2 linked regions of the Vreelandella piezotolerans genome follow. Each later gene encodes a partner of the first gene's protein in a complex. Links are inferred from orthologs where the notes say so. Each region holds a gene or a part of one and is shown on either strand. Other genes may lie near its edges.

Region 1 (9,929 bases):
CTGGGCGTATTTTCGCCAACAGCTGACACTTGCTACCTTTTAATTAGAGTAAGCCCGTTGGTTAAAAAGCCATGTTAAGTGATTCTTGAGGCAGGTAATAAAACGGTAGTTTAACTACATTTTGGGGGTGTTAGTCGTAGCGACAAAGGTCTTATAAAGCGCTTATGTTGCAGTGCAATAGTTTGTTTTGGATAGCCTTTTACGTTTCACTGGAATTGGCAGCGTGGCGACTTTGCGGTATCTTCGCATATACAAAAGGCTAACCTTCACTCTATACGTGTAGCTTTACTACATCAAGGCGAGCGTAGCTCGTTGAATGTAGAACGAAAACCCCCGTACGATGCAAACGCGTCGTGCCATTGCATGGCCTGTGGTGGCCCAACACCGCAGCCGCCCCAGGCCCGAAGGGTTGGCGGGGCTCATTGTCATTTATCGTCATTCGGAGAGACCTCTATGAGTCTGGAGACAAGAGAAGATCTCGATCCGGTCGAAACCACGGAGTGGCTGGAATCCCTGGAATCGGTACTGGATCGTGAGGGCGAAGATCGTGCCCGCTACCTGATGACCCGCCTGGCGGATCGCCTGCGCCGGGACGGGATGAAGGTGCCCTTCTCGGTGACAACCCCCCACCGTAATACGATTCCGGTTCACCGCGAAGCGCCCATGCCTGGCGATCTGTTCATGGAGCGCCGTATTCGCTCTTTGATCCGTTACAACGCCATTGCACAGGTCATTCGTAACAACCGGGCCAACCCGGGCTTGGGTGGTCACATTGCAAGCTTCATGTCGTCTGCCACGCTATATGATGTGGGGTTCAACCACTTCTTCCGTGCCCCTAAAGGCGATTTCGAAGGCGACTTGATTTACATTCAGGGTCACGTAGCGCCGGGTATCTACGCGCGTTCGTTCCTGGAAGGTCGCCTGACCGAAGAGCAAATGGACAAGTTCCGTCGCGAAGTCGACGGCGACGGCCTCTCTTCTTACCCGCACCCGTGGCTAATGCCGGATTACTGGCAGTTCCCCACGGTGTCCATGGGTCTGGGCCCGATTCAGGCCATCTATCAAGCCCACGTGATGAAGTATCTGCATCACCGTGAGCTGAAAGACATGCACGACCGCAAGATCTGGTGCTTCATGGGCGACGGCGAGTGTGACGAGCCGGAATCCCTGGGCGCGATCTCGTTGGCGGGCCGTGAGAACCTCGATAACCTGATCTTCGTCATCAACTGTAACCTGCAGCGCTTGGACGGCCCGGTACGCGGTAACTCCCGCGTCATGGACGAGTTCGAAGGCGTCTTCCGCGGTGCCGGTTGGAACGTGATCAAGGTCGTTTGGGGGCGTCACTGGGATCCGCTATTCGAGAAGGATAAGAAAGGCATCCTTCAAAAACGCATGGACGAGGCGGTCGACGGCGAGTACCAGAACTACAAGGCGAACGGCGGTGCTTACACCCGTGAGCACTTCTTCGGTAAGTACCCGGAAACCGAAGAAATGGTCAAAGACCTCTCCGACGAAGATATCTGGAAGCTCAACCGTGGCGGTCACGACCCGTTCAAGGTCTACGCGGCCTATCACGAAGCGGTCAATACCTCCAATGGCAAGCCCACCGTCATCCTGGCGCACACCATCAAAGGGTACGGCATGGGCAGCGGCGATGGCGAAGCGGCCAACGAAGCGCACCAGGTCAAGAGCATGGAGTACGAAGCGCTGAAGAAATTCCGCGACCGTTTCGGTATTCCGCTCACCGACGAGCAGCTCAAGGACGTGCCGTATTACAAGCCGGAAGAGGACTCTCCCGAACTCAAGTACATGCACTTGCAGCGCGAGCGTCTTAACGGCTATCTGCCGAGTCGCCGCAGCACGTTCGAGCCGCTGGACATTCCGACCCTGGAAGACAAGACCTTTGCCTCGCAAATGGGCGGCTCCAAAGGGCGCGAAGTGTCTACCACCATGGCGTTCGTGCGTATTCTGAACGGCCTGGTGAAAGATAAGAAGCTGGGCAAACAGGTCGTGCCGATCATTCCGGACGAAGCGCGTACCTTCGGTATGGAAGGTATGTTCCGCCAGCTCGGTATCTACACCTCTGAAGGTCAGAAGTACGAGCCGGTCGATAAGGGCCAGATCATGTACTACCGCGAGGACCAGAAAGGTCAGGTTCTCGAAGAGGGGATTTCCGAAGCAGGCGCGATGTCGGCGTGGATTGCCGCTGCGACCTCCTACAGCAACAACAACGTCACGCTGCTGCCGTTCTACATCTACTACTCGATGTTCGGCTTCCAGCGTATCGGCGACTTGGCCTGGGCCGCAGGCGACTTGCAGGCGCGTGGCTTCATGGTCGGCGGTACCGCTGGGCGTACCACGCTCAACGGTGAAGGCCTGCAGCACCAGGATGGCCACAGCCTGATTCAGGCGTCCACCATCCCTAACTGCCGCAGCTACGACCCGACCTACGGTCATGAGGTGGCGGTCATCGTTCAGGATGGTTTGAAGCGCATGTTCACCGATCAGGAGAACTGCTTCTACTACCTGACCGTGATGAACGAGAACTACGAGCACCCCGAACTCGAGGACGTACCGGCCGACGATATCGTCAAGGGCATGTACCTGCTCAAAGAGACGAAGGGTGACAAAGGTCGCGTTCAGCTGATGGGCTCGGGCACCATTTTGCGCGAAGTGGAAGCCGCCGCCGAACTGCTGGCCAACGACTGGGGCATCGGTGCCGACATCTGGAGCGTGACCAGCTTCAACGAATTGCGTCGTGAAGCGCTGCTGTTGGAGCGTGAAGCGTTCCTCAACCCGGATGCCGAGGCCAACAAGCCCCACGTTACCAAGTGCCTGGAAGGTCGTGATGGTCCGGTGATTGCGTCTACCGACTACATGAAGCTCTACGCGGATCAAGTACGTGCTTGGGTGCCCAGTGATTACACCGTGTTGGGTACCGACGGCTTTGGTCGTTCCGATACCCGCGAGAAGCTGCGCTACTTCTTCGAAGTAGACCGCTACTTCGTCACCGTTGCTGCGCTGCGTGCGCTGGCCGACCGTGGTGAGCTTGATCGCAAGCAGGTTGGCGAAGCGCTGAAGAAGTATGGCATCGATGCCAACAAGCCGAACCCGCTGACCAGCTAAACCGCTGCCCGGCGGACAGATGTCCGCCGGCTCGATCCGATTTGGAAGGAGCGCGACCTTGAGTAGCGAAATCATCAAAGTTCCCGACATCGGTGGGGATACCGATGTCGAAATCATCGAGATTGCGGTGTCAGAAGGCGACGTCATCGAAGCGGAAGACACCCTGATCACTCTGGAATCCGACAAAGCCAGCATGGACGTACCGGCCCCGAAAGGCGGCAAGGTGATCAAAGTGTTGGTCAAAGAGGGCGATAAAGTCTCGGAAGGCGACGATATCGTCGAGCTGGAAGTGGAAGGTGGCGGTGAGAGCGATGCCGAGCCAGAAGCGGAAGCCGACGAAGCGTCGTCGTCAGACGAAGCGCCCGCCAAACAGCAAGAAGACGCCGCTCCGGCGCCGAAGAAAGCCAGCGGTGGCAAGCAGACCGTCGACATCAAGGTGCCTGACCTTGGCGGCTCCGATAACGTCGAAATCATCGAAGTCGCCGTGAGCGAAGGCGATGACGTCAACGCCGAAGACCCGCTGATCACCCTGGAGTCTGACAAGGCCTCCATGGACGTGCCTAGCCCGCACAGCGGTAAGATCGTGTCGCTGACGGTGAAAGAGGGCGATACCGTTTCCGAAGGTGACGTGATTGGCCAGATGGAGATCGCGGGCGAAGGTGACGATACCGACGACGCGGACGCGCCTGAGCAGGCTGACGAGTCTGCCTCCGCTAACCAATCTGCCAACGCCGAAGACGATGCGGCTGACGACGATAGCGGCAGCGGCGAGCCCGAACGCAAAGAGATTCGCGTGCCGGATCTGTCGGGCTCTTCCGACGTGCCGATCATCGAGATTGGTGTTGCCGCCGGTGACGAGGTCGACGTCGAAGATCCGCTGATCACCCTGGAGTCCGATAAAGCCTCCATGGACGTGCCGAGCCCCTTCAAGGGCAAGATTCTGGAGCTCACCGTCAAAGAGGGTGACACCGTTTCTGAAGGCGACGTGATCGGCTATATGGAAGTCGCGGGTGCCAAGAAAGCCGCACCCAAAAAAGCGGCTCCTGAAAAGTCGGATAGCAAGCCGCAGCGCGCGCCCAGCGCCAAGCAGGCGTCTCCGGCGGGTTCCCCCAGTCCCGAAGCGCAAATGGCGTCTCACAAGCCTCGCGACGGCAAGCTGGTGCATGCAGGCCCCGCCGTGCGTATGCTGGCCCGTGAGCTAGGCGTCGATCTGGGCCTCGTGAAGCCCAGCGGCCCGAAAGACCGCGTGCTGAAAGAGGACGTGCAGGCCTACGTCAAACAGGCGATGGCCAATCAGGGTAAAGCCCAGGCCGCCGCTCCTGCGGCCAGCGGTGGAGCAGGCATTCCCGCCGTGCCGGACGTCGACTTCAGCCAGTTTGGTGAAGTGGAAGAGAAGCCGATGGGTCGCCTGCTCAAGATGGGCGCGACGAACCTGCATCGTAGCTGGCTCAACGTGCCCCACGTGACCCAGTTCGACGAAGCCGACATCACCGAGCTCGAGGACTTCCGCAAGGCCATGAAGGCCGAGGCCGAAGCCCAGGGGGCCAAGCTCACGCCGCTGCCCTTCCTGGTCAAGGCGTGTGCCTTTGCACTGCGTAAGTTCCCGCAGTTCAACGTCAGCTTGAAAGGCGACGGCGATACGCTGGTGTGGAAGAAGTACGTCCATATCGGCATCGCGGTGGATACACCGGACGGCCTGATGGTGCCCGTGCTGCGAGACGCCGATAAGAAATCCTTGATCGAGATTGCCAAGGAGATGGCGGAGCTAGGCAAGAAAGCGCAGAGCAAGAAGCTCAAGCGGGAAGAGATGACCGGTGGCTGCTTCACCATTTCGAGCCTGGGCTCGATTGGCGGCACGGCCTTCACACCGATCGTCAACGCCCCCGAGGTCGCGATCTTGGGTGTGTCGAAAGCGCAGATGAAGCCGGTTTGGGATGGCAACGCCTTCCAAGCGCGCTTGATGATGCCGCTATCGCTCTCCTACGATCACCGCGCGATCAACGGGGCAGATGCAGCGCGCTTCACCGCCTTCCTGGCGGACGTGCTCACCGATATCCGTCGCTTACTGCTGTAAGCGGTCGACCGAGCAAGCCACAAGCGGCGCCCTGAGGGGCGCCGCTTGTGTTTATAGCTAGGCCACTTAAACGATAGTTTGATTAAAACAGGGTGACCAAAGTACTAACGCTGGCCACTTTGCTGTTTTTACTCAAAAAAACACAAAATAATCGTGCTCTCAGGCTTTTGGGGAGTTGTGTCGCCTGAACGGCACGGTTATTGTCGATTCATTGATTTCAACGATCACTATCATTCAAGACGATCATTCAAGGAGCAGTGCCATGCGTTTAATCCTGTTGGGTGCCCCCGGCGCGGGGAAGGGGACTCAAGCTCAATTCATCTGTGAGCAGTTCAAGATTCCCCAAATTTCCACCGGGGATATGCTGCGCACCGCCATCAAAGACGGCACCGAGCTGGGCCTGAAGGTCAAAGAGATTATGAACAGCGGGGGACTGGTGTCGGACGACATCATCATCGACCTGGTCAAGGAGCGCATCAGCCAGCCGGACTGTGAGAATGGGTTCTTGTTCGACGGCTTCCCGCGGACCATCCCCCAAGCAGACGCCATGAAAGAGGGCGGCGTCAAACTGGACCACGTGCTGGAAATCGCCGTGCCGGACGAAGAGATCGTCAGTCGCTTGGCGGGTCGCCGCGTGCATCCGGCCTCTGGTCGTGTGTATCACATCGAGCACAATCCGCCCAAAGAAGCGGGTAAAGACGACGTAACCGGCGAATCGCTGATCCAGCGTGAAGACGATCAGGAGTCCACGGTGCGTAATCGCCTGTCGGTCTACCACGACCAAACCGCTCCGCTGGTGGACTACTACCAGCAGTGGGCGAAAGAGGATCCGGCGACTGCACCGCAGTATCACCGCGTCGAAGGCGTAGGCAGTGTGGCAGACATCACCCGCCAGGTGAAAGAAGCGCTCAGCTAAGCGCGCCTCAGTGTTACGTGCCTCGATGGCCCGCAGGTTTCCTGCGGGCCATCGTCGTTTCAGGCGTGCGGCGGTATACTAGAGGCCTATTTTTACGGAGTGCAATACCGCTATGTCGTCGTTATACCTTCTGGCACTGGATGCCTCCTCCAGCGCCTGCTCTGCGGCACTACTCCGCCATACAGGCGGCCAACGTGACTGCCTGGCACGCTTCGAGATGACGCCACGCGCGCACACCAAGCGCTTGATGCCAATGGTGGATGAGCTGCTTGCCGATGCGGGCATTGCCCCACAAGCGTTGAATGCCGTCGCCTTTGGGCGCGGCCCCGGCTCGTTCACCGGCCTGCGCATTGCGGCCGGTGCCGCGCAAGGATTGGCGTTTGGCTTGGACTGCCCATTGCTCGGCGTGTCGACCCTGGAAGCGCTCGCGCTTCAGGCGCATCGGCGTTATCACTTTCGCCATGTGGTCACCGCGCTGGATGCGCGCATGGGCGAAGTGTATGCCGCTACCTGGCACTGCCTGAACGATACCCTAAGCTTACAGAGTGACGAGGTCGTCATCCCGCCCGGTGCATTCCGTTTGCCAGCCGGTGAAACCGATTGGGTGGGCGTGGGCTCGGGCTTTAATCTGTGGGACGAATTTGCCGTCGGCGTGCAGGCCAGCTTGTCGCAACATCTCACGGATCTAGAGCCACGCGCGGAGGAGATGGCGTGGCTGGCCGCGCGCGACTTGGACGCAGGTCTGGGCCAGGCGGCCCATGAGGTACAGCCGGTGTATCTGCGAAATGACGTGGCTTGGAAGAAACCGGCATGAGCCAGGCAGTACCGGAGGTTTTGCTACCACCTGGGCTGACGCTGGGTTACATGGAGGGTCGGCTTGCCCTGGCGGGAGACGAGCGCGAGTACGGCAAACCGCTCAGCGTCGACTTCGTCTCGGGCAAGGCCGCGCACCGTCGTCAGTTCGGTGGCGGCCGTGGACAGCTGGTGGCAAAGGCCTGCGGGCTAGCCAAAGGCGTGACGCCGAGCGTGGTCGATGCCACGGCGGGCCTGGGTCGCGACGCCTTCGTACTGGCCAGCCTCGGGGCGCCGGTACTGATGATCGAGCGGGTCGCGGCCATCGCCGCCTTGCTCAGCGACGGCCTAGCGCGTGCGGCGGCCGCAGAGGACACCGCCGCGATTGCCGCGCGCATGTACTTGCGTCATGGCGATGCCGCCGAGCGGTTGGCGAGGCTGGTGGCGGACGCCGAGTTTACGCCCCAAGTCGTCCACCTGGATCCCATGTTCCCCCATCGCGACAAGTCCGCGCTGGTGAAAAAAGAGATGCGCGTGTTTCGCGAGCTGGCCGGAGACGACGACGATGCTCCTCGCTTGTTGGAAGCCGCGCTCGACGTGGCGACCCACCGGGTGGTAGTGAAACGCCCCCGTAAAGCGCCGCCTATTGCAGGGCCCGCGCCGCAGCACACGTTGGAAGGCAAAACGAGCCGCTACGATCTATATGTCCATCGCTCCCTAAGTCGCTGAGCGTTGATGACACAGCGGAGCCAGAGAAGGAGTCTCTATGCAGCACGAGTGGCGAGAAGGGAACCGGGTGGTGTTGCTGCCGGAAGCGTCGCGCTTTTTACCGGCGATGTTCGACGCGGTGAGCCAAGCGCAGCACTACGTGCTGGTGGAACTCTACTTGATGGAGTCGGGGGAGCTTGCCACCCAAGTCATCGACGCGCTGGCGTCCGCCGCTAGGCGCGGCGTGCAGGTGTTTCTACTCCTGGACGGCTACGGTGCGATGGGGCTGGAGCGACGCGACCGTGAACGCTTGCAGAGCGCTGGCGTAGCCTTGCAGCTGTTCAACCCGATTGGCTTTCACTCGTTGGCCCGCAATCTGAGCCGTGATCACCGTAAGATAGTGGTGGTGGACGGCGAAATTGCCTTTACCGGCGGTTTTGGCGCGGTGGATGAGTTTTTGCAGGCGTGGTACGAAATCGCGCTACGCATCGACGGACCGACCGTTGCAGACTGGGAGGCACTGTTTCGCCGTTTGTGGCGTTCCCGGCTGACCCGCCAGGCCTCGGGGGACCCAGCGCCCCTTCCGCTCCCGCCTCAGCGCAGCGCGACGTCCCATGCCGATGGCGTGCGTGGGCGAGTAATGTCGGCCAGAGGCTATCGCTACCAAGCAATTCGCCACTCGCTGTATGCCCGGGTCAGTCGTGCGCGTCAGCGGCTGTGGCTATGCACGCCCTACTTCGTGCCCACGTTTGCGCTGCGCCGCCGCTTGATCCGCGCCGCTCGACAAGGCGTGGATGTACGTTTGCTGCTGCCCGGCGCCAAGCACGACCACCCCGGCGTGCGCTATGCGGGCCAGCGTTTTTATCAGGCACTGCTGAAAGCGGGCGTGCGCATTTTCGAGTTCCAGCCGACCTTCATACATGCCAAGTTCGTCCTGGCCGACGAGTGGGTTAGCCTAGGCTCTTGTAATTTCGATCACTGGAACCTGCACTGGAACCTAGAGGCCAACCAGGAGATAGACGATCCAGGATTCGCCAGCGACGTGCAGGCGCTTTTCGAACGTAATTTTGCTGCCAGCCAAGAGGTGGATGCTGCCGCCTGGGCCGCGCGCCCCTGGGGGCAGCGGGCCAAGGAGTGGGTGTATGGTGTCGTGGACGGTTTGGTGATGCGCCTGAAATAACGCGGCTACTGGCGCTTTTTGCCCTTCGCTTTGGCGGGCGTCTTTTTGCGCGGTTTGGGTTTGGGCGTTTCTGGTGGTACCCGGTAGTGCAGGTAGAGGTCAAGGACGAGCTCGGGCAGCTGGGCGACGAAGGATTCTTGGCTGGCCTGATCTTTGGCCATCTCGGCCATGTCGGGTTCGTCGTCGAAGAGCCCCGATAGCGACATGAACGGCAGCAGCAGCGTGGCGGCAGCCTCTTCATCATCCTGGAACCAAGCGCTCTCGTCGCTGAACACGCCTTCCATGAAGCCTGCACACCAGTCGCCAATCGGCGTCTCTTCTGCGGGCAGACCATCCAGCGTTAGTTCGAAGGGCAGTTCCGGTAGGCCCCCTTGCTCCAGGACCGCCATGGCGTTGTCGCGCAGCAGTGTCAGCAGTCGGACGATCTCATCGCGCTCGGTGGCATCGCGGTAGTTGGGTTCGCCTTGAAAAAGCTCCTCCAGCCACTGCTCGGTGGGCTGCTCGCTAGGCGCGACTGCCAGGGCGACCAGAAAGCCATGGGCCGAAATCAGGTCGAGGGCATCTTCGCCCACTTGTTCAGAGTCGAGAAAATCGTCCAGCCTGTCGAGCTGTTCGTCGTCAAGCAGCGGCTGAGGCGGGGCACTGTCGGGCGAGTTAGCGTCGGTCATGGTATTGCGCTCTGCCATGGGGAGCCTCGTTATCAACGTCATGTTTGAAAACCGCTGTCGATCCATCACAATCGATCAACGTCACTAATGGCTAGTTTATCACTAATGAAGACGTCTCCACTCCCCCCTTGGCCGCGCGATGAATTATTGGCGCTGTCCCATGAAGCGCTGCTTTGTGCCGCCCAAGAGCGGGTCGCGCAGGCCCTGGCACGCTGTCGTGAGGTAGATCCCGCGCTGCCCACGCCCAAGGTGTGGTTCGACCTGAAGGGCGCATCGGCAGGGCAGGCGCATCTTGGGCGGGGCGGGCTGCGCTTCAACCCGGTGCTGCTGGCCGATAATCGCGAGGCGTTTTTCGATGAGGTGATTCCTCATGAGATGGCCCACTGGCTGGTCTTTCATCTGGCCCAGGGGACTCGCTTTAAACCGCATGGCCGCGAGTGGCAGACGGTCATGCGGGATCTGTTT
Region 2 (9,794 bases), 2.0 Mb from region 1 along the record:
CATGCCAGCCTACCTCGCGGTAAAGACTGAGACGCACTTGGGGTGGTCGGGGTAATTGAATCAGCGTGCGGGCATGAGCCGGATCGAGATGGGACGCGCTGACCAAGCTATCCGCGGGATCATGGGTGTACGCCCCATTAGTACTGATCAGGTGGGCAGGGACGCCCAATTCGTCACGGAATACGCGCATATCGTGGTAATGGCGGCCGGAGGCCAGCGCCAGATGGTGCCCCTGCTGTACCAGCCTACGCAGCACCTCGACGGTGCTGTCATGTAACCGGTGGTCGCTGCCCAGCAGCGTACCGTCTAGGTCGGAAACGATCAGGCGTGGGGTCATAAGCGCGCTCCTTGTACGTTAGTCGCCTTAGCGGTCGATCTACTCAGCTTAACCGATTCAGCCAAGCGTAAGTAAGCCATTGACCTGTCGTGCCCACCGCCACTTCCCCCAGGGCAACGATTGGCGCGGCCAGTGGGAATCCGTATAGTGGCACCCTACTCTCGCCAACTGATCGAACACATGCTTCAAAACAACTCCCTGCTTGCCCAGCTCAAGCAACAGATCCGTGAAACGACTCCTCGCGCCGAAGGGGTGATCAAAGCTACCGAAAAAGGCTTTGGGTTTCTTGAAACCGACAGCGGCGACTCCTATTTCGTGCCACCTCCCGCCATGAAGCAGGTACTGCACGGTGATCGCGTGGAAGCCGTCATACACGAAAACGGCGATAAGAAGTCGGTCGAGCCGGAAAAGCTCATCGAAGCCGGTTTGGACCGCTTCGTTGCACGTGTGCAAAAACGCGACGGCCGCCTGGCGGTGGTGCCGGACCACCCTTCGATTCGCAACGTGTTGAAAGCACGTATAAAAAACAGCCTCGACGAAAATAGCATTGGCGATGGCGACTGGGTCGTGGCGCGCTTGGTACGCCACCCACTAAAAGAGAACGACCGCGGCTTCTTCTCCCAGATCGATGAGTTGGTGGCCAAAGCCGACGACCCTGCCGTACCTTGGCGCGTGACGCTTGCTCGCCACGCGCTGGAACAAGAGTGCCCGGATGCTGGCAGCGATTGGCCGCTACGCGACGAGGGACTGACGCGGGAAGACCTCACCGCACAGCCCTTCTTTACCATCGACGGCGAAAAGACGCGAGACATGGACGATGCCCTATATGTGGTGGCCCGTCCCGAAGGCGGCTGGCAGTTGAGCGTGGCCATTGCCGACCCCACCGCCTATGTGGAAGAGGGCCACGCCGCCGATCTGGAAGCGCGCACTCGCGCATTTACCGTCTACCTGCCGGGCCAGAACGTCACCATGCTGCCCGAGCAGTTGGCGGACGACTTGTGCTCGCTGTGGGAAGGCCAAGAGCGCCCAGCCCTTGCCTGCACGCTGACCATTCATGCCGACGGCAGCCTGGGCGACTACCGCTTCTTCGCGGCCAACGTGACGTCCCACGCGAAGCTGGTGTACGAGCGCGTCTCCGACTGGATCGAAGGCCAGGGCGACTGGGCACCGGCCGAGGAGATTGCCGAGCAGCTGAAGGCGCTGCAGGCCTTGACGGAAGCTCGCACTGCATGGCGTAACGAGCACGCACTGGTCTTCAAAGATCGTCCTGATTACGTCTTCGATCTGGATGAAGCGGGCAACGTGCTGGGCATTCGCACCGAAGACCGCCGCATTGCCAACCGCATGATCGAAGAGTCGATGATTGCCGCCAACGCCTGCTGCGCGGACTTCCTGGCCAGCCATATCGGCCACGGCATCTTCAACGTCCACCGCGCTTTCGAGCCGGAAAAAGCCGAAGCGGCCCAAGAGTTCCTCGCCACTCAGGAAATCGTCGTCGATCAACAGGCCTTGACCGAACTGGCTCACTATAAGGAACTCAAGCGTGCGCTTGAGAGCCGCGACGACGCTTGGTTGGATGCGCGCCTACGCCGTTTCCAGGGCTTCACCAGCATGTCGGCCCAGCCTGGCCCGCATTTTGGGCTGGGGCTGCCCGCCTACGCCACCTGGACCTCGCCGATTCGTAAGTACGGCGATATGGTCAACCACCGCTTGATCAAGCGTGTGCTCAAGGGCGAGCAGGCTCCGGCAGAAGCCAGCCAGCAGCTCACCGAGCAGCTCACCGAGCGCCGCCGTCTGAATCGTATGGCTGAACGCGACGTAAAAGATTGGCTTTACGTGCGCTACCTGACCCCGGCGGCGCAGAATCAGGACACCTTCGACGCCGAAATCATGGCGATCAACCGTGGCGGTATGCGGGTTCGTCTGATAGAAAACGGCGCGACGGCGTTCGTGCCCGCCCCCTTGATGCACAGTGACCGCGATAAAGTGGTCATCGATGACAAAGAGGGCCGCATTCAGATCGAGGGCGAGGAGCGCTTCAAGCTGGGCGATAGCCTGCGTGTCTCACTGACCGAAGCTCGCGAAGAGACACGATCGCTGGTCGCCAAACCTGCTGCCTAAACGCAGCCAACACGTGTTCGCGCCACGGCTTTGCCGTGGCGTTTTTATTTCTGCTGCACGGTGACGTTGTCGCAGAACTGACTTATTTCTACCCTAAGGTAAGTCGATGACACTCATGTGGCTCGGAGGTTACCTTGCACATCGCCGATGTGACCATGTTCCACGCCCCGGCAAGTGGCGGCGTTCGCACCTACTTACAGGCTAAACATCGCGTGCTTTCGCGCAGCCCCAACCTGCGAACCAGCCTGCTGGTGCCGGGGGCCGAACGCGATAGTTTGGGCGACCACCATACGCTGCCGGCGCTGCACCTGCCGCTTGGGCAGGGTTATCGATTTCCGCTGCGCCGCCGTCCTTGGCGAGAAGCCTTGGTAGACCTCTCACCCACGTTGATCGAAGCAGGTGATCCGTATGTGACCGCCTGGGCCGCGCTAGAGGCTGGCCAGCGGCTAGGTGTGCCAGTGGTGGGTTTCTACCACTCCGACTTACCTAACTTAATGGGGGACCGTTTTGGACGACACGTCCACCAACGGCTGGTTCGCTACGTGGTAGATCTGTACCAGCGCTTCGATAGCGTACTCGCCCCCTGCCACGCCATGGCCAACCGTCTCACCGAGTGGGGCGTACCCAACGTACGCGTGCAGTCGTTAGGGGTCGATTTAGTGCAGTTCCACCCTTCAAGGCGCGACCCTGGCTTCCGTGCAGCCATGGGTGTACCTGACGATAAGAAACTACTGATATTCGTCGGTCGCTTCTCGCGAGAAAAGAACATCGACGTTTTACTCGCCACCATGCGGGCGCTGGGCAGCGACTATCATCTGTTACTAATGGGGCCGGGCATGCCAACGCAGGTGCCCAGCAATGTCACGGTGGTGAACCGCTGCTGCGGCAGCCATGAAGTGGCAAGAGCGCTGGCCAGTAGCGATGCGTTACTGCATGCCGGCACCCGCGAAACCTTTGGGCTAGTGGCTCAGGAAGCGATGGCCAGCGGCCTGCCAGTCATTGGTGCGCGGGCGGGTGCGCTGATCGAGAACGTACCGCTGGGCGCGGGCGTGCTCTGCCAGCCGCTGGACCCAGATGCCATGGCTGACGCCTGCGCCGCACTATTTAGCAACGACATCGCCGCGAGCGGTCGCTATGCGCGCCACTATGTCGAGCGACAGTTCAGTTGGGATAGCGTGATTGGCTCGCTGCTGACGCACTACATCGACCTATGCGGACTCGAACAGCCCGATGCCCGTGCCGTCCGCCGCTAACGCCCAACGGCTGCTACGTTTTCGTCCGCTACACGGTGTGTTGCTGCTCGCTGCCCTGGTGGCACCGCTGGTGCTCACCTCACTGGCCGGTGGCAGCCGTGCGTTCGACCATGTGGCGCAATTCCCCATTGGCTTGCTGGTTCTGATGATCGCCATGGCGGCGCTGTGCTGGAACTTGAACGCCGCCCGGCTACGCCTGATGCTGAACGGCCGCGCTGGCCAGCTTGGACAGCGCGGCGCGCTGGGCATCGAGCTGGCAGCGAAGTGCGCGCTCTGCGCGACGCCAGGCGGCAGCGGCGGTCCGGCCACCCTGCTGTTACTGCTTGCCCAGCGGGGATTTTCACCCTCGAAAGGCACCGCCGTATTTCTCATCGACCAGGGCTGTGACCTGCTGTTCTTCCTAGTGATGCTGAGCGGCTTGGTGGCGATGTCGGTAGTCGGTGATGCCCAGTGGCCGCACCAGGGCCTGGTACAGCTTTCATTGCTGGGATTGGCGCTGCTAGCCGTAGGCGTCTCGCTGATCATGGGATATTTACCCAAGCTGCTACGGTCGCGTCGTCAGTGGCTGGCTTGGCTACGCCCAAGCCGACGGCGCTGGCTGGTCAGGCGACTGTTACGCTGCCGCCATGCGTTGCGTATGACGTTAGCGCTCCCCAAGGGCACGCTGGCAGCAATGCTGGCGCTGACGACCCTGCACTGGCTACTGCGCTACAGCTTGCTTTACCTAGCAGTGATTGGCATCGGCGGGCATGCCGACTGGCTGTGGACGTTTTTGACTCAGATGCTGGCCATGGCCGCCAGCCAGTTCAGCTTTCTGCCTGGCGGCGCGGGAGCGGCTGAAGTGGGGGTGGGAAGCTTGCTGCTGCCTTTGATGAGCAGGGAGCAGGCCGCTGCCGCTGTGCTGGTTTGGCGGCTGATTAGCTACCACCTTTACCTCGCCGCCGGCGCGCCGCTGCTACTGCTCTACAGCGCGCGTCTGCTGCGTCAGCGCAAGCCGCCCCACCGCTTTCCTTGACCCTCACGAACGCAAAAAGGGCACCCGAGGGTGCCCTTTTCAGCGTCATGAAAAAAGTGCGCGGCTTACCAGCCGGTGACTTCTTTCAACGCATCGCCAATTTGCGCCAAAGAACGAACGGTTTTGACACCGGCGTCTTCTAGAGCCGCAAATTTTTCATCGGCAGTCCCTTTACCACCAGAGATGATGGCACCCGCGTGGCCCATACGCTTGCCAGGAGGTGCCGTCACGCCGGCAATGTAGGAAACCACCGGCTTCGACACGTTGGCTTTGATGTAAGCCGCGGCTTCTTCTTCGGCGGTGCCGCCGATTTCGCCGATCATCACGATTGCTTCGGTTTTCGGGTCTTTCTCGAACATCTCCAGGATGTCGATGAAGTTAGAACCCGGAATCGGGTCGCCGCCGATACCGACACAGGTAGACTGACCGAAACCGTGATCAGTGGTCTGCTTAACGGCTTCATAGGTCAGGGTACCAGAGCGAGACACGATACCGACGCGGCCTGGCTGATGGATGTGACCCGGCATGATACCGATTTTGCACTCACCGGGAGTGATCACACCCGGGCAGTTCGGGCCGATCAGGCGTACGCCCAGCTCGTCGCATTTGACTTTTGCGTCGAGCATGTCGAGGGTCGCGATGCCTTCGGTGATGCACACGATCAGCTTGATGCCAGCATTTGCAGCTTCAAGGATCGAGTCTTTGCAGAACGGTGCCGGTACGTAGATCACGCTGGCCTCTGCACCGGTTTTCTCGACCGCTTCTTTCACGGTGTTGAAAACGGGCAGGCCCAGGTGCGTCTGGCCGCCTTTGCCCGGCGTGACACCACCGACCATCTGCGTGCCATAGGCAATCGCCTGCTCGGAGTGGAACGTGCCCTGGCCACCGGTGAAACCTTGGCAGATGACCTTGGTGTTCTTATCGATCAGGATGCTCATTACTTGCCCTCCGCTGCTTTGACAACCTGCTGAGCCGCGTCGGTCAGACTGGTAGCAGCGATGATGTTCAGACCGCTAGACGCCAGTTTCTCAGCGCCCAATTCCGCGTTGTTACCTTCCAGACGTACGACCACCGGGACGTTGACGCCCACTTGCTCGACGGCACCGATGATGCCTTCCGCAATCATGTCGCAACGAACGATACCGCCGAAGATGTTCACCAGAACGGCTTTGACGTTGTCGTCAGACAGGATGATCTTGAACGCTTCTGCAACGCGCTCTTTGGTCGCGCCGCCGCCAACGTCCAGGAAGTTAGCGGGCTTGCCGCCACTCAGGTTGACGATATCCATGGTGCCCATGGCCAGGCCTGCGCCGTTCACCATGCAACCGATGTTACCGTCGAGGGCAACATAGTTCAGTTCCCACTTCGCCGCGTCGGCTTCACGCTGATCTTCCTGGGAAGGATCGCGCATGGCCTGCAGGTCTGGATGACGGTACAGGGCGTTGCTGTCGAGCCCCAGTTTGGCATCCAAGCAGTGCAGGTTGCCTTCGTCAGTGATGACCAGCGGGTTGATCTCGAGCAGTGCCAGATCTTTGTCGTGGAACAGCTTGGAGAGACCCAGGAAGATCTTGGTGAACTGTTTCACCTGATCGCCTTCCAGACCCAACGCAAAGGCCAGCTCTCGCGCTTGGTAGGGCTGTGCGCCGACCAGCGGATCGATTTCCGCTTTGAGGATCTTCTCAGGCGTCTCTTCAGCAACGGTTTCGATCTCGACACCGCCCTCGGTGGAAGCCATGAACACGACGCGACGAGTGGTACGGTCAACGACCGCGCCCAAGTAGAGCTCGTCGGCGATGTTGGTGCAGGTCTCTACCAGAATCTTGGCAACCGGCTGACCTTTTTCGTCAGTCTGGTAAGTCACTAGGTTCTTGCCCAGCCACTGCTCGGCGAAGGTTTTGGCTTCTGCCGGGTCTTTGATCAGCTTGACGCCGCCCGCTTTACCGCGGCCGCCAGCGTGAACCTGGGCTTTGACGACCCACATGTCGCCGCCGATTTTTTTACACGCTTCTACAGCTTCTTCGGGAGTGTCCACGGCAAAGCCTTTGGACACTGGCAGACCATAATCGGCAAACAGCTGCTTGCCTTGATACTCGTGAAGGTTCATCGATTCATGCCATTGGTTGCATGTGACTCGAACGATGATCAGCTGGCGTGACAGTGTATCTGTACCGCCCTGACCATCCCCGTACTTTCAGTGGCCAGCACATTACCGCGCGGGGCTGAAAGTGTTGCGCCACCTGACGGTGGCGCTTGGTTGTTGCTTAGCGAATTACTTGCGCTTCTTACGGTTCGCCATATGAATCGCATGGCCTTCTACCGCAAGAGCAGCTTCGTGCACGGCTTCCGACATGGTCGGGTGCGCGTAGCAGGTCAGCGCGAGGTCTTCGGCGCTAGAGCCGAATTCCATCGCAATCACGCCTTGAGCGATCATTTCACCGGCGTGCTGACCGACGATGTGCATACCGAGGATACGATCCGTTTCCGCATCGGCAATGATCTTGGCGCTACCTTCGGTGGCATTGTTCGCCATGGCACGGCCGCTGGCGGCGAATGGGAAGCTGCCGGTTTTGACCTCAATGCCTTTGGCCTTGGCATCTTGCTCGGTCATACCGACCCACGCCACTTCCGGGAAGGTGTAGATCACGTTCGGGATGGTGTCGTAGTTCATCTCGGCTTTGTGGCCAGCGATGATGTCCGCCACCATGATGCCCTCTTCGGACGCTTTGTGCGCCAACATCGGGCCGCGTACACAGTCGCCGATGGCGTAAACACCCGGCACGTTGGTACGGCACTGGTCGTCGACGAAGATGAAACCACGCTCGTCCAGCTCGACGCTCACGCCATCGGCAATCACGCCTTTGGTGTAGGGGCGACGGCCAACGCAAACGATCAGCTTGTCGAAGGTCATCTCTTGTTCGCCGTTGGCATCGGTGTACTTGACGACGACTTCGTCACCGTTCGCTTCCGAACCGGTCACACGGGCACCCAGTTTGATGTCCAGCCCCTGCTTCTTGAGCAGTTTCTGGGTCTCTTTGGCAATCGCGGTGTCGACCATCGGCAGGAAGGAGTCCATCGCTTCCAGGACGGTGACTTCAGAACCCAGACGGTTCCATACGCTGCCCAGCTCCAGGCCGATGACGCCCGCGCCAATGACGCCAAGACGCTTCGGCGTTTCCTGAAATTCCAGGGCGCCGGTGGAATCGACGATTAGGCCTTCGGTCAGCGGGGTCGGCGGAATTTCCACTGGCACGGAGCCTGCCGCGATGACGATGTTATCGGCGTCATAAGTCGTGGTATTGCCGTCGAGGTCGGTGACTTCGACTTGCTTGCCAGAGATGACTTTACCGGTACCTTCGATGGCCGTAACACCATTGGCTTTGAACAGGCCAGAGATGCCGCCGGTCAAGTTCTTAACGATCTTGTCTTTGCGCGCCATCATCTTCTTGACGTCCATGGTCACGTCGCCGGCTTCGATACCCATGTCGTCGAAATCGTGCTTGGCTTCGACGAACTTGTGCGAGGCTTCAAGCAGCGCTTTGGACGGGATACAACCGACATTCAAGCAGGTACCGCCGTGAACGACGTTACCTTCTTTACCGATCCATTTTTCAACACAGGCGGCTTTCAGACCCAGCTGCGCAGCGCGGATAGCCGCTACGTAGCCACCAGGGCCTGCACCAATAACGATCACGTCAAACTTGTCAGCCATGTTGGCTCCTTTAGCTTGGTGGCCTCCTCCCGGGTGGATGACAGCGGGTAGGAGGCTGTGTGCGATTAACTCAGCGTGCTCAACACTAGCGAAGGCGGATCAGCGCGCTTCGTTATACGTCCAGCAGCAGACGAGCCGGGTCTTCCAGCAGCTCTTTAATCGTAACCAGGAATTGTACCGCGTCTTTGCCGTCGATCATGCGGTGGTCGTAAGACAGTGCCAGATACATCATCGGGCGAATTTCGACCTTACCGTTCACCGCCATCGGACGTTCCTGGATCTTGTGCATCCCCAGGATAGCGGTTTGCGGCGGGTTGATGATCGGGGTCGACATCAGCGAGCCAAAGATACCACCATTAGTGATGGTGAAGGTGCCGCCCTGCATTTCGTCGATGCCGAGCTTACCGTCACGCGCACGCTTGCCAAAGTCGACGATCGTCTTCTCGACGTCGGCAATTTTCATGCTGTCAGTGTCACGCAGAATTGGCACCACGAGACCACGATCCGTCGATACGGCAACACCGATGTCTTGGTAACCATGGTAAACGATATCGGTGCCATCGATAGAGGCGTTGACATCCGGGAAGCGCTTGAGAGCTTCGGAGGCGGCTTTTACGAAGAAGCCCATGAAGCCAAGCTTGGTGTCGTGGGCCTTCAGGAAGGTATCTTTGTACTGGGCACGCAGCGACATCACCGCACCCATGTCCACTTCGTTGTACGTGGTCAGCATGGCAGCGGTCTGCTGTGCTTGAACCAAACGCTTGGCGATGGTTTGACGCAGACGGCTCATCGGCACGCGCTTCTCGGCACGCTCACCCTCGACCGCTGGCGCAGCAGCGGCTTTAGCGGGTGCAGAGGACTTAGCCGCTTTCTTTGCCGAGCCCTCTTTGACGGCTTTCTGAACGTCTTCTTTCAGAATACGGCCGCCTTTGCCGGTACCTTCGATCTTGGACACGTCCAGATCGTGCTCAGCCACCATTTTACGTGCCGCCGGTGCCAGGATCTTGTCGCCGACTTTCTCGTCAGCGCCGTCGTCGTCGCTGCCGGACTTGTCTTCGGTGCTCGGTGCGCTGGCTTCGTCGCTGCCACCGCCTTCGACGAAGGTCGCCAGAATCGCTTCCGACTCTACCTGACTGCCCTCTTCGGCCTTGATCTCTTGCAGCGCACCGTCGGCCGGTGCCACGACTTCGAGTACGACCTTGTCGGTTTCGATGTCGGCGAGTACTTCGTCACGCTTGACCGCTTCGCCAACTTTTTTGTGCCACGTGGCAACGGTGCCTTCCTGGATCGATTCAGGGAAGCTGGGGGCTTTTACATCGTGCTTTTTACCGCCGCCAGCAGGCTTAGACTCTGCTTTTG

What was found.
Region 2: the proteins of aceF (region 1) and lpdA are in contact, whole or in part, in a crystal structure (PDB 1EBD), measured with the Geobacillus stearothermophilus proteins. The link is inferred for Vreelandella piezotolerans from one-to-one orthologs. Residues at the interface, in WP_033016211.1 of Geobacillus stearothermophilus: Ile130, Ala131, Met132, Pro133, Arg136, Arg140, Glu141, Asn155, Arg157; in WP_049624544.1 of Geobacillus stearothermophilus: Pro340, Ser341, Asp344, Tyr345, Arg403, Asp406, Val408, Glu431, Ala432, Gly433, Asp438.

What each region holds. Positions count from the first base shown.
Region 1 is NZ_CP048602.1:3,088,686-3,098,614, reverse strand. Bases 2,708-5,692 are described here. They hold aceF (pyruvate dehydrogenase complex dihydrolipoyllysine-residue acetyltransferase), read left to right. Parts: upstream 2,708-3,184; coding sequence 3,185-5,200; downstream 5,201-5,692. Other genes in these bases: adk (adenylate kinase), read left to right, coding at 5,463-5,692; aceE (pyruvate dehydrogenase (acetyl-transferring), homodimeric type), read left to right, coding at 2,708-3,126. Also shown: 1,6-anhydro-N-acetylmuramyl-L-alanine amidase AmpD, read left to right, coding at 1-43; more of aceE, read left to right, coding at 454-2,707; more of adk, read left to right, coding at 5,693-6,116; tRNA (adenosine(37)-N6)-threonylcarbamoyltransferase complex dimerization subunit type 1 TsaB, read left to right, coding at 6,229-6,930; GYM47_RS14175 (class I SAM-dependent methyltransferase), read left to right, coding at 6,927-7,637; GYM47_RS14170 (phospholipase D-like domain-containing protein), read left to right, coding at 7,675-8,796; GYM47_RS14165 (YecA/YgfB family protein), read right to left, coding at 8,802-9,482; GYM47_RS14160 (SprT family zinc-dependent metalloprotease), read left to right, coding at 9,570-9,929.
Region 2 is NZ_CP048602.1:1,110,051-1,119,844, reverse strand. Bases 6,216-9,065 are described here. They hold lpdA (dihydrolipoyl dehydrogenase), read right to left. Parts: upstream 8,436-9,065; coding sequence 6,996-8,435; downstream 6,216-6,995. Other genes in these bases: odhB (2-oxoglutarate dehydrogenase complex dihydrolipoyllysine-residue succinyltransferase), read right to left, coding at 8,548-9,065; sucC (ADP-forming succinate--CoA ligase subunit beta), read right to left, coding at 6,216-6,830. In the rest of the region: GYM47_RS05185 (Cof-type HAD-IIB family hydrolase), read right to left, coding at 1-337; GYM47_RS05180 (exoribonuclease II), read left to right, coding at 518-2,458; GYM47_RS05175 (N-acetylglucosaminyl phosphatidylglycerol synthase), read left to right, coding at 2,593-3,711; GYM47_RS05170 (glucosaminyl phosphatidylglycerol flippase), read left to right, coding at 3,689-4,726; sucD (succinate--CoA ligase subunit alpha), read right to left, coding at 4,792-5,664; more of sucC, read right to left, coding at 5,664-6,215; more of odhB, read right to left, coding at 9,066-9,794. UniProt on the Escherichia coli protein: Lipoamide dehydrogenase is a component of the glycine cleavage system as well as of the alpha-ketoacid dehydrogenase complexes.